DNA from 3 places in the Synechococcus sp. MU1625 genome. Region 1 is predicted to be linked to each of the others. Evidence: predicted binding sites of a transcription regulator. Region 1 holds the regulator's gene; each other region holds the start of a gene.
What was found. Region 1 encodes NtcA, which controls nitrogen genes in cyanobacteria. Its sites were predicted from a motif close to GTANCNNNNGNTAC; they were not measured.
Positions count from the first base shown of each region.

Region 2: a site for NtcA is predicted at 1,899-1,912, ahead of fmdA (formamidase). Genes of this name have one in related genera too.
Region 3: a site for NtcA is predicted at 1,701-1,714, ahead of FZX13_RS06765 (DUF4278 domain-containing protein). Genes of this name have one in related genera too.

Region 1 is NZ_VTLA01000003.1:169,428-173,498, forward strand. It holds gene pth (aminoacyl-tRNA hydrolase) at 1-45, shown strand, start outside; gene FZX13_RS08000 (DUF3146 family protein) at 45-302, shown strand; gene FZX13_RS08005 (resolvase) at 286-726, opposite strand; gene FZX13_RS08010 (DUF3084 domain-containing protein) at 723-1,874, opposite strand; gene ntcA (global nitrogen regulator NtcA) at 1,902-2,618, opposite strand; gene rph (ribonuclease PH) at 2,677-3,420, opposite strand; gene FZX13_RS08025 (cob(I)yrinic acid a,c-diamide adenosyltransferase) at 3,565-4,071, shown strand, end outside.
Region 2 is NZ_VTLA01000002.1:181,292-185,362, reverse strand. It holds gene FZX13_RS06850 (hypothetical protein) at 183-665, shown strand; gene FZX13_RS06845 (formamidase) at 783-1,832, shown strand; gene fmdA (formamidase) at 2,016-3,221, shown strand; gene FZX13_RS06835 (zinc ribbon domain-containing protein) at 3,302-3,577, shown strand; gene urtE (urea ABC transporter ATP-binding subunit UrtE) at 3,637-4,071, opposite strand, start outside.
Region 3 is NZ_VTLA01000002.1:168,632-172,702, forward strand. It holds gene FZX13_RS06750 (Zn-dependent hydrolase) at 1-400, shown strand, start outside; gene FZX13_RS06755 (DUF1028 domain-containing protein) at 397-1,071, shown strand; gene FZX13_RS06760 (hypothetical protein) at 1,151-1,369, opposite strand; gene FZX13_RS06765 (DUF4278 domain-containing protein) at 1,450-1,617, opposite strand; gene FZX13_RS06770 (type 1 glutamine amidotransferase) at 1,832-2,590, opposite strand; gene ureC (urease subunit alpha) at 2,587-4,071, opposite strand, start outside.

The sequences.
Region 1 (4,071 bases):
ACCTGGATCAACGGGTTTCGCTACGACCTGGAGTCCGAAGACTGATGCCGGCTCTTCCGGCGACAACAGCCCATCTACGGGTGCTTCGCCAATGTTTTCAGGCGAAATGTGTTGAGGGTGAGGTCTCTGCCGGAGGCTTTGAGTGGCAGTTTTCCTGGGCTTTTGACCGCGGCGAGCTGATGGTGGAGCCGTCCTTAGGACGTGCCCTGATCGAGGATGCCTTGCGGCGGTTCCTGGTGCGTTCTGATTACAAGCTCGAACCAGGAGGTGACTACACCTTCATGGTCAGGGCCAGGTTTTGAGCACGAAAGTGGGTGCAGGCTCTGGCCATTGCAGGTGGCACCCCAGGTGCTCTTCCAGCATGACTAAGGCGGCAACAGCATCCAGGTCCACCGGTGGAATGCGCAGCCCTTTCGGTAGAACTCGGCGCCAACCCCGAGCCGGCCACAGCGTCCAGTAACGCTGTCTTGCCCGCAGGGTGGTCCCCTGCTCCGGAATCACGGTGAGGCTGCCCAGGCCTTCCAGCCGCTTGATCCACGCTTGGCTTCCTGTTCCGTCGCCAATCAGGATGCGATCTAGAGCTTGGTCTTGATTCCACTGCTCGAGCCAGGGTTCCACGGCCTCTGGGGTCAGAACATGGCCCTCGCTAACAAGACCATGCTGAAGATCGGCCAGCACAAGGCCACATTTGCAGCGGCCTGGATCGAGCACGGCCACCCGCTTCATGGGGATGCCTCAACCGTGACGACCACAGCATCGGAGCTGTAGCTGATCCCTGCGGCAATCACCTTCAAGACCACGCTTTTGCTGGGTCCCTCCATCAATGCCTGGGCCAGTTGGGAGAGTGCTGATCCATCGAATTGCAGTCCTTCCGTCAGGGATCCTCGCCGTTGCACCTCGGCATAGGCGGAGGCCAAGAGAAGGTTCAGCCGCGTTCGAATGCCCTCCGGTGTGCGTTCATCCGTTCGCAGTGTGGTGGTCGCTAGCACGTCACCGCTTTGCGCCACCGGGCGGTTGGGACGCACTTCGGGGAAGGCGTACACCGCCGTTTCACCACGCAGCACATTGGTGGCGGAGCGCAGCGAGATCACCCAGGTGTCCGGCTTGCGGATGATGTTCTGCAAGCGTTCCACGTCGCTGCGGGGAACGCGGATCAACTGTCGTTCGGGTGCTTCACCCGGCCTCACCTTGCCGTAGGCGTTGGCATTGGCCTCTTGAAGCAGCCTGTCGACAGCCTGTTTCGCTTGATCAGGAGCATCGAGACGAACCGTTGCTCTCGCCAAGGTCTGTCCGCTACTGATCACCACCGATCCACGCCTCAGGGCGACCAGGTTGAATTCGAGTTCCTTGAGTTCCTGCTCGCCAGCTCGGATTCGGCTCCGCACGCTTTTCAATTCGGCCTCCGTGCGCTGGATGTCGGCATCGCGGGAGGCGATGTCCCGGCTCAGACGCTCACGTTCTGCTTCGAGTTGGGCGCGTTCGTTCTGCAGGGGAGCCAGTTCACGGCGCAGGGTGTCAGCCCGTTGCTGTGACTGCTTGAGTTCAGCAGCGATCCGGTTGGCTTCTGTTCGGGTCTCTTCCCGTTCCCGTTCGGCTGCATCGAGCTGCCGCCGGCTGTCCTGGAGCCGGTCTTGCAGAGCATCCAGTTCAAACAGGCCCACCCGCAGCTGGCGGCTCACCAGCAGCAGCAGGCCGAGCGACAGTGCGCTGATCAGGCTGCCGGTTAGCACCGTGATCAGAACGGCGGTCCGTCGCGGGCGCATCTTGAACAGACTCAGGCGGGCCTTGCCGACACGACTTCCCAGCCGGTCACCCAGGGTCGACAGAACGCCCCCGAGCACCAGCAGAACCAGGATCAGTGCCCAGCCACTCATGGCCGCACCTGTGGGTTGACGTGCTGCCTAGCTGAATCGTTTGGCCAGAGCGATTGGATCCAGAACGGTGATTTTTTTGCGGTCAATCTGAACCAGACCGGATTGACGCAAGTCTCCCAGCAGACGCGTGATTGTCACGCGCGTTGAGCCAATCGCTTCGGCGATGGCCTGATGGGACAGGCGCAGGTCGATGGTGATTCCCAGTTCATCCGCGACGCCGAAATCCCTGCACAGCACCAACAGAAAGCTCACCAGTCGGGATGACATGTCCCTGTGGGTCAGCGTTTCGATCATCGTTTCGGTCTGAAGAATCCGACTGGAAAGGCCCTGCAGCAAGCGCAGGCCAACGCTGGTATCCGCTTCGATCGCCGCCTTCACGGATGTCGCAGGCGCCGTCACCATCTCGACTCTGGTGAAGGCTACGGCGTGGTAGAAGCGATCAGACCGTTGACCGGTCAGCAACGAAAGCACCCCAAAGAGGCTGTTCTCGCGGAGCAAGGCCACTGTGATCTCTTCCCCTGACTCGTAGACGCGGGAGAGACGGACCGCTCCGCGGCGGATCAGATAGACCCGTTCAGCAGGATCTCCAGGGAAAAAGATGGTCTTGTTGCGGTCCACCAGTTCACTGCTGGCGCCGTCCAGATCCCGGATGATTTCCAGGAGGGAGCGGTTGGCCGGTTCTGTGCTGGGGGTTGGAGCCACCATCTGCGGGGCGTATCGGCTGAAACCTCGGCTACTGGTCATGACAACCCCCTGGTGAGGCGAAGCTACGGAGCCAACGGTGGCCGCCGTGTAGCGGTTATTACGTAACTCTGCTGTGCTCGTTCATCGCTTGGCGTTGCGCCTGCATTAGGGATGTCAATCCAGGCTCAGCCAGATCCAGTAATTCATTGAGCTGGCTGCGGCTGAAGGGCGCTCCCTCCGCAGTTCCCTGGATCTCCAACAGGCGACCATCGCCAGCCTGCACAACATTCAGGTCCACCTCAGCTCTGCTGTCTTCGCTGTAGTCCAGATCCAGCAAGGCCTGGCCACCCACCAGGCCGACGGACACGGCCGCTACCTGGTCGATCAGTGGCGATTGCTCCAGAATCCCCTTTTCCACGAGTGAAAGGCAGGCTTGCTCAAGGCCGAGCCAAGCTCCCGTGATGGATGCAGTCCGTGTTCCGGCGTCGGCCTGGATCACATCGCAGTCGATCAGCAAGGTGCGCTCGCCCAGACGCTTCATGTCGATCACAGCGCGAAGGCTTCGGCCGATCAAGCGTTGAATCTCCTGCGTGCGGCCCGACAATTTCATGAGCTCCCGTGATTGCCTCTGCGGCGTGGATCCCGGCAGCAGCCGGTATTCGGCGCTGACCCATCCCAACCCTTCCCCCTTCCGCCAGCGGGGAACCTTGTCCTCCAGGCAGACGCTGCACAGAACAGCGGTTCGGCCGGTGTGAACCACAAGGGAGCTCAAGGCAAAACCCATGGGATTCCAGGTCACCGAGAACGGCCGTAATTGCTCAGGGCGACGGCCATCGGTGCGGCTTCCAGCGGTTTGGCTCATCGGTGGTGTGCAGTTCTTCAAGCCTCGCAGGCGGTTGGTTCTCGCCCGTCCAAACACCATGGGTGGTGTCAATGGACTTGTGGAATGTCATCTCGCCGCTACATTCAAGGTCTTGCCGGGATTGCCCGGACGGATGTTGCCGTGATGACCACAAGCCTTGCCGACCCACAAGCGTTCCAGAACTCTCTGGATCGGGATCAGCAGGCTTTGCAGCGGGCAGGACTCAGGCCCCTCCCACCTGTTGCAGATCCTCCACCCCTATATCTGGTGGCGCCCGAAGGGCAGCTCCAGGTTCACACAGCGCCCTATCGCGGCAGTTTCGCCAGTGTTCTCAGTCAGGCGATGCGTTCCGCTGGCCTGGGCAGTCGTGTTCTGATCAGTCAGTTCCTCAAAGGGGGCGTGCAGCAGGGGCCCGCAGGTCGCGTCCAACTTTGTGGAGGCCTGGTTTGGCTGCGTCCTGAGGTGCCTCTCTGCCTCTCCTCTCCGAATCACCCCGGCGGTGCGGAGGCGGTTGCTGCCGTTTGGTCCATCTGCCGTCAGCATTTGATTCAGGGGGATCTCGACCAGTTGGTCCTGGATGAAATCGGCCTGGCTGTGGCCTTCGGTTACCTCAATGAATCGGACGTGATTTCAGCTCTCGAGCAGCGGCCC
Region 2 (4,071 bases), on a different contig from region 1:
TGTAAATGCGCCCTGGTCCAGGGTGAACGCAGTGTAGCCGTTGCTACAGACAGAGTTTGACCATTGACTTTCTTGACATGGCGTTCACAGGGCTACACACCGGCAGAAAAAAAACTTTTTTTAATGGTTGGCCTGCGATGTAGACAGAGAAGCGTCTTGGACCACGGGGGCGTTGCAGCGTCATGCCAAAACAAGTCATCTCAGCGCAGCTGATCCTGCTCACCACAACAGTTGCCATGGCCTGTCAAGGCTGCAGCACACCTGCACGAAAGGAGACACGACTTCACGAAGCCCAGCCTGGCGATGTTCTGGTGATCAAAGGCGACACAACCATCAAGCTCAGCAAGGCATTTCGGCCCGGATCACCCAACGGACTGTTCGATGGCGGGGTTTCGATCAGCAGTCCTGAGATGGAAGAGAGGTCCGCGGAGGTCAACGCCGTTTGCAGCATGCCGAACCTGCCGAACTGGCCCGAGTACGACAACATCTACGGTCGCTGGCTTGAAGAAGACGAAACCCCCGGCTCGGAAGGTGGAGACACCGACTGGCAACTCTTGATTTACTTCAACGGGACGACACAAAACAAAGGGAGAGAAGAGGCTCCCACCTGGGCACAACGCCTCGCCGAGAATGCTTGCCGCAAAGAAGACTTCCGCGACAACTGAGCACTTAAACGGTATCAATCGCAACTCTTTACGGCCAAAAGGCTGAAAGCTGCAGCAAGAGATACAACTGATCAAAAACTCCGAAGACATAGTGAGAATGATTCCCATTCCTCCTTTATGGCAAGCACCGGTAGCGTCAGCTCCTGGGACGAATCTCTGCTCGTCGCAATGATTCAGTATCCGGTCCCTGTGATCAAAGGACCGGAAGACATTCAGACCCAAGTTGATCAGATCTGTAAAGCAGTTGCATCAACCAAGGCCGGCTATCCAGAGGCAGACTTGATCGTGATGCCGGAGTACTCAACTCAGGGGCTCAACACAGCGATCTGGACCTACGACGAGATGCTGCTGACCATCGACTCACCAGAAATCGGCCGCTTCAAACAAGCCTGCAAAGACAACGATGTTTGGGGTGTATTTTCCTTAATGGAGGTCAACGATGACCCAAGCAAACCACCCTTCAATACAGCCATCATCATTAATTCAGATGGCGAAATAGCGCTGCACTACCGCAAACTGCAACCCTGGGTCCCCATCGAGCCATGGTCTCCAGGCAACTACGGCATGCCTGTGTGTGATGGCCCTAAAGGTTCCAAGCTTGCTGTCTGCATCTGCCATGACGGCATGTTCCCAGAACTTGCAAGGGAAGCTGCTTACAAAGGTGCGAATGTCTACATCCGCATCTCGGGTTATTCAACCCAAGTGAATGACCAGTGGATTTGGACGAACCGAACCAATGCCTGGCAAAACCTGATGTACACCATTTCGGTGAACCTTGCTGGTTACGACGGTGTGTTCTACTACTTCGGCGAAGGAACAGTCTGCAACTACGACGGCAACGTCATCCAGCAAGGCCATCGCAACCCCTGGGAAATCGTTACAGCAGAACTATTCCCACGCCTGGTTGACAAGGCAAGAGAAAACTGGGCCCTCGAAAACAATATCTTCAATCTGGGATGTCGTGCCTATGTGGGCAAACCGGGGGGGGAAAAAGAAAACTACCTCACCTGGGTCGAAGACCTGGCTAAAGGCGAATACAAACTCCCTTGGGATAGCAGCATTCGAGTCCGAGACGGATGGAAGTACTACCCCGAAGGCGTGAAGCTGGGACCCATGCCGAAGAACGGAACAACAACTGCCAAACCAGCTGAGTCAGTCACGTTATAGGCAGGCTTGCGCCCGGAGCTGTCCAACGCCAGCTCCGGTAAATATCAAAAGCACGATCAAATTTTAGTGTCATCTAATACCAATATATTTAAACCGAAAAACCATTCAAGACAATAAGTATCAACCACAACATCTCAGCAATTCTTGGCTGATTTGAATGTGGTTGGTTGATAGTGCCTTTTCATGCCCGAGACCCTGTTCAAAGTGGATCTCACCAAGCCCATGGACCAGCAGGAGATGCCTGGTCACAACAGGTGGCATCCCGACATTCCTGCAGTTGCCTCTGTCAATCCAGGCGACGTCTTCCGCATCGAGTGCAAAGACTGGACCGATGGACAAATCAAGGACAACGACGACCCGCAAGATATTGCTGACGTCAACCTGGAAGTTGTTCACGTCTTGAGTGGGCCAATCTGGGTTAACGGTGCCCAACCAGGAGACATCCTGGTCGTGGACATCCTTGAGGTGGGAGCCCTACAGGGTGATGAATGGGGTTTCACAGGAATTTTCGCCAAAGAGAATGGCGGCGGCTTCCTCACCGATCATTTCCCCAAAGCAGCAAAAGCCATCTGGGATCTTGAAGGTGTGTACACCTCATCACGACACATTCCCGGTGTGCGCTTCGCAGGCATCACGCACCCTGGCTTGATCGGCTGCGCTCCTTCCATGGAACTACTTAACGAGTGGAACCGCAGGGAAACGGAACTGGTCAATACCGCACCGGATCGCCGGACCTACGGCGCAGGCCTCTCCGGCAGTGAGCCTGTGCTGGCAGCTCTACCCAACCCCAACAGTGCCATCCTGGGCAATGTGGAGGCGGGTGATTTCGATCGAATCGCCAATGAAGCAGCACGCACCGTTCCACCCAGAGAACATGGCGGCAACTGCGACATCAAAAACCTCACCAAAGGCACACGAATCTATTTCCCCGTGTATGTGGAAGGGGCGAAACTTTCAATGGGTGACATCCACTTCTCCCAAGGTGATGGTGAAATCTCCTTCTGCGGTGCCATCGAGATGTCGGGCTATCTCGACCTGCATGTTGATCTGATCAAAGGTGGCATGGCCAAATACGGAATGGTCAATCCCATGTTCAAGACCAGCCCCGTTGAGCCTCATTACAGCGACTACCTCGTCTTCGAGGGAATTTCTGTTGATGAATTCGAAGGCAAGCAGTACTACATGGATGTGCATATTGCGTACCGTCGCGCTTGTCTGAATGCCATTGAGTACCTGAAGAAATTCGGTTACACCGGCGAACAGGCTTACTTGCTCTTGAGTTGTGCACCTGTCGAAGGCAGGATCAGCGGCATTGTGGACATCCCCAATGCATGCTGCACACTTGCCTTGCCAACCTCCATTTTTGACAAGGATATTCTTCCTTGCTGAGGTAAATAAAACACCTCAAAGCTCAACAACGAAGGAGTTAATCAGATGGTTGACTCCTTCTTTTTGATTTCCTCGAAACAATGCCCGTTTACGAATTCGCCTGCTCGACCAACCAATGCCCGACCTATGAAGTGTGGAGGTCGATCTCAGATCGCGACACCAGCACGGAGTGTCCGGAATGTGGAAGTCACGGGAAGCGATTATTCAATCCGCCAATGATGCTTACCGGTGGGTTGCGCTTGAAAACTGAACGGAGGGAACCTGAACTCGTTACTAAAAAAGTACGGGAACCTTCCACCAAACCAAGGCTGCAGGAAAGCACCACCCGGCCTTGGATGCTGAATCGCGGCTGCTGAATCGACAACCCATAAAAAAGCCCCGGCAACAATTGTTACCGGGGCTTTTTAGTGGAAAGTTAAACAGTCAAGAACTCTTGAATCACTGCCTCAGACAAGGATGTAGTCGGCCCGCTTGAGACAATTCCGCCACGCTGCATAGCGTAGTAGAAATTAGATTGTCGAACAAAGTGCAGGTGTTGCTCAACAAGCAAGACGCTGATTCCAGTTTCCTTGATAATTCTCTGAACAGCGCGTTCTATATCGAGAATAATTGATGGCTGAATACCCTCGGTTGGTTCATCCAGCAAAAGTAGCTTGGGCTTACCGAGCAATGCACGAGCGATAGCCAACTGCTGTTGTTGACCACCACTCAAGTCGCCACCACGCCGATTCAGAAACTCTTCAAGAATTGGGAAGAGTTCGTAGATGAAGGGATCGATATGGCGATTTTTGCCCATTCCGCCAGGTAGAGCCTCCATACCAAGCATCAGGTTCTCACGAACTGTTAGGCG
Region 3 (4,071 bases), on a different contig from region 1:
TGTCGCCCTGACGGTCGACCTGAGGGATGTTGATCCGACTGTTCTCGATCAATTGGTGGAGGAGTTGATGCAGCAGGTCGAAAGCATTGGTGCTGAAACGGGCTGCCCGATTTCGGTGGACCCACAGTTCAGTGTTGATCCCACCCCTGCTGATGCTGTGGTGATGGCCACGATTGCTGAGGCCTCGGCCGCTCTCGGCCTGTCTCACAGCCATCTCCCCAGTCGAGCCAGCCACGATGCGCAGGAGGTTGGTCGCCGTTGGCCGATGGGCATGATTTTTGTTCCCAGTCGGGGCGGTTTGAGTCACTCAGCTGCGGAGTTCACCAGCGACGAACAGTGCTGGGCGGGCACTTCGGTGCTTTTGGAAACGCTGCTGCGGCTCGACCGCCAGCTGCCGTGACCTTTTCGATCCTGGCCCGTGATCCCAGCAACGGCCGCTTTGGCGTTGCAGTTGCCACCTGTCATCTGGCCGTTGGATCCACCGTGCCCCACATCCGCGCCGGAGTTGGCGCTGTGGCGACCCAGGCCCACACCAATCCCTATCTGGGGATCTGTGGCCTTGAACGCTTGGAGCAGAGTGCGGATGCGGAGAGTGTTTTGGCCAGCCTTCTGGCGGATGATCAGCATCGTGATCGGCGTCAGTTTCATCTGATCGACCTGGATGGTCGAACGGCCTGTTGGACGGGGCAGGATTGCGGGGCTTGGGCTGGGCACCGCCATCGGCGTGACCTGTCTGTCGCCGGCAATTGTTTGGTCGACGACGGTGTTGTGGAGGCGATGGAGCAGGCGTATCTCACCAGCGATCCCAGCTGGAAACTTGGTCGACGCCTTATGGCTGCCCTGCAGGCGGGGGAGGCTGCTGGAGGCGATCACCGCTCCGATTTCTGCACCTCAGCAGCGGTGCAGGTGAGTGGTGAAGCTGCCTTTCCGCTGTTGGACCTACGGGTTGATTTCCATGAGCGTGCGGTGGAACAGTTGATGGAGGTTTACGAACGCAGCCAGGCACTTTGGGCCCAGGAATGGAGGGATGAACTCTCAGAGTTGCCCATGCTCAACCGGTTGGTGGCTTAGTGATTCGCGTTGGTTTGTGCCATTAAAAAAAGCCCATCAACACTGGGTGTCGAGGGCTTTTTGCAAAACTCTGAATGGCTCAACTGGGGACTGTGGCTTCCCACTCCACATTCAAACCAGCTTGACGCGCATCATTGACGAGGTCGTCGATGCAATCCATTCCAAATGCAGCCTGGCCAGACAGCAAGGCATCCCATTCGCTGGCTGGGAAGTGGGTTTGCAGCCAGAACACGCCGTGCACGCTGGAGGGATTCACCTGCACAAGGCCTTTGTCGAGGCGGGAAGTGATGAGATCCAACGTCGTTGCTGAGGCTGGATCTATTACGCCCTAATCCTCGGAACTGGAATGTTCGAGTTGCTACAGATTGAGAAGTTGGCCTAGCGCGTGTAGCCCACCCCGCGGTACACGAGCTGCACCGGAGTGCGGTGGCTGTTGATCTGGCGGGATTGGTACACGTTGCGGCGGTAGACCAGCTGCACACCGGGCCTGCCCTCAGTGGCGTTCTTTTGCTGGTACTGATGCCCGCGATAGAGAAGGGTGGTCATTGGAAGGTCCTCGAAGCAAGCTCAGGTCCCCGTTCCATGGCCTGAGGCGAACTGCGCTTCGCGTGGCGCGAAGTGAACGATCGGTAGCTGTTGCTACAAAACTATTGAAGCGTTTTCGGTCGTTGTGTTGATGTTCGGTTCGATACTTGATCTGAAAAGTTTTTGCTTTTGTTTATTTTTATCCGTAGAAATTAGTTGGCCTTGCTGATGTGAATCACCTGGTCTTGCAGCACTCCTGCAGCTGATCGAGCGCAGTATTGAAAAAGTGTCGACCTTGCTCCTGCAGCTTGTCTCCAAGCCAGCGCCACTCCCGCATCAGGCGTTCGGGCCCTTCAGGCCCAAGGGCGCTCATTACATAGGTGTGGTCGTTGGCGATCCAGCATTGCAGTGCGTCTCTGTTGATCTCGAGGTGGCATTGCAGGCCAATGGCGTGATCGCCGATTCGAAACACCTGTTCCGCACAGTGCAGCGAGGAACCAAGAAGGGTTGCATCGCCCGGCAGGTGGATGCGATCGCCATGCCAATGCAGCACCAAGCTGCTGCTCGGTTGTCCCTGCAGTAAGGCCTCATCGCTCCGTTCAGCAACCCAGTGGATTGCCCCCAGTCCCAGTTCCTTGAGCTGCTGTGGTGGCGCTCCAACCTGCAGGGGTTCCACGGATCCGCCAGCAGCGACAGCCAAGAGCTGCGCCCCCAGGCAGATGCCCAGCACCGGTCGACGCTGCTGGTGCCAGGCCGTCAACCAGTTCAGCTCGGCTTGGAGCCAGTGCAGGTCCGGATGATGTTGCTCGTTCACCCCCATTGGTCCCCCCAGCACCAGCGCGATGCTGTTCGGGCATTCACTTGGGTGCGGCAGGCGGTCGCCTCGGTCGGGCCGCAGGGTCTGGAGGGCCATTCCCCGTTCCCGTGCCAGTTGTCCCACCAGTTCGGGCCCTTCGTGGTCAACGTGTTGGATCACCAGCAGGGTGGTGGTCAAAGCAGCAGATAGCGCTGGGCGAGGGGCAGCACTTCGGCGGGCTCGCAGGTGAGCAGTTCACCGTCGGCGAACACCTCATAGGTCTGCGGGTCCACGCTCACCTTCGGCAGGGCGGAATTGAGTTTGAGAGCGCTTTTGCCCACGCTGCGGGTGTCCTTCACCGCCATGCAGGTGCGCTCCAGACCCAGTTGACTTTGGATATCAGCATCCATGGCGGCTGCGCTCACGAAGGTGAGGCAGCTGGGAGCCAAGGCTTTGCCGAAGGCGCCGAACATGGGCCTGCCGTGCACGGGCCCGGGGGTGGGAATGGAGGCGTTGGCATCGCCCATCTGGGCCCACACGATCGAACCGCCCTTGATCACCAGTTCCGGGCGAATGCCGAAGAAGCCCGGCTTCCAGAGCACGAGATCGGCGAGCTTGCCGGTTTCGATCGAGCCCACCTCGCTGCTGATGCCATGGGCAAGAGCGGGGTTGATTGTCACCTTGGCGATGTAGCGCTTCAGCCGATGGTTGTCGTTGCGGTTGGAGTCTTCCGGGAGCGCACCGCGCTGCACCTTCATCTTGTGGGCGGTCTGGAAGGTGCGGGTGATCACTTCGCCCACGCGCCCCATGGCCTGGGAGTCGCTGGCGATGATCGAGAAGGCACCGAGGTCGTGAAGGATGTCTTCGGCGGCGATCGTTTCGCGGCGAATCCGCGATTCGGCAAAAGCCACGTCCTCGGGGATTTTGGGGTCGAGGTGGTGGCACACCATCAGCATGTCGAGGTGCTCCTCAAGCGTGTTGCGGGTATAGGGCCGGGTGGGATTCGTGCTGCTCGGCAGCACATTTGCTTCGCCGCAGATCTTGATGATGTCTGGGGCATGGCCGCCGCCGGCACCTTCGGTGTGGAAGGTGTGGATCGTGCGTCCCTTGATGGCGGCAATCGTGTCTTCCACGAAGCCGGCTTCGTTCAGGGTGTCGGTGTGGATGCACACCTGCACATCCATCCGGTCGGCCACCGACAGACAGGCATCGATGGTGGCCGGCGTGGTGCCCCAGTCTTCATGCAGCTTCAGGCCGCAGGCACCGGCGCGCACCTGTTCCTCCAGGGCTTCAGGGGTGCTGGCGTTCCCCTTGCCAAAGAAGCCCAGGTTTACCGGCAAGCCTTCGGCGGCCTGGAGCATTCGCCCGATGTGAAACGCCCCAGGGGTGCAGGTGGTGGCGTTGGTGCCGGTGGCTGGTCCGGTGCCGCCGCCCATCAGGGTGGTGACGCCACTGGCCAGAGCAGTTTCGATCTGCTGGGGGCAGATGAAGTGGATGTGGGTGTCGATGCCACCGGCCGTGAGGATGTGACCTTCCCCAGCGATCGCCTCGGTGCCGGGGCCCACCACGATCGTGACCCCTTCCTGGGTGTCGGGGTTGCCGGCTTTGCCGATGCCCACGATCCGGCCGTCTTTTAGTCCGACATCGGCTTTGACGATGCCCCACCAATCGAGGATCAG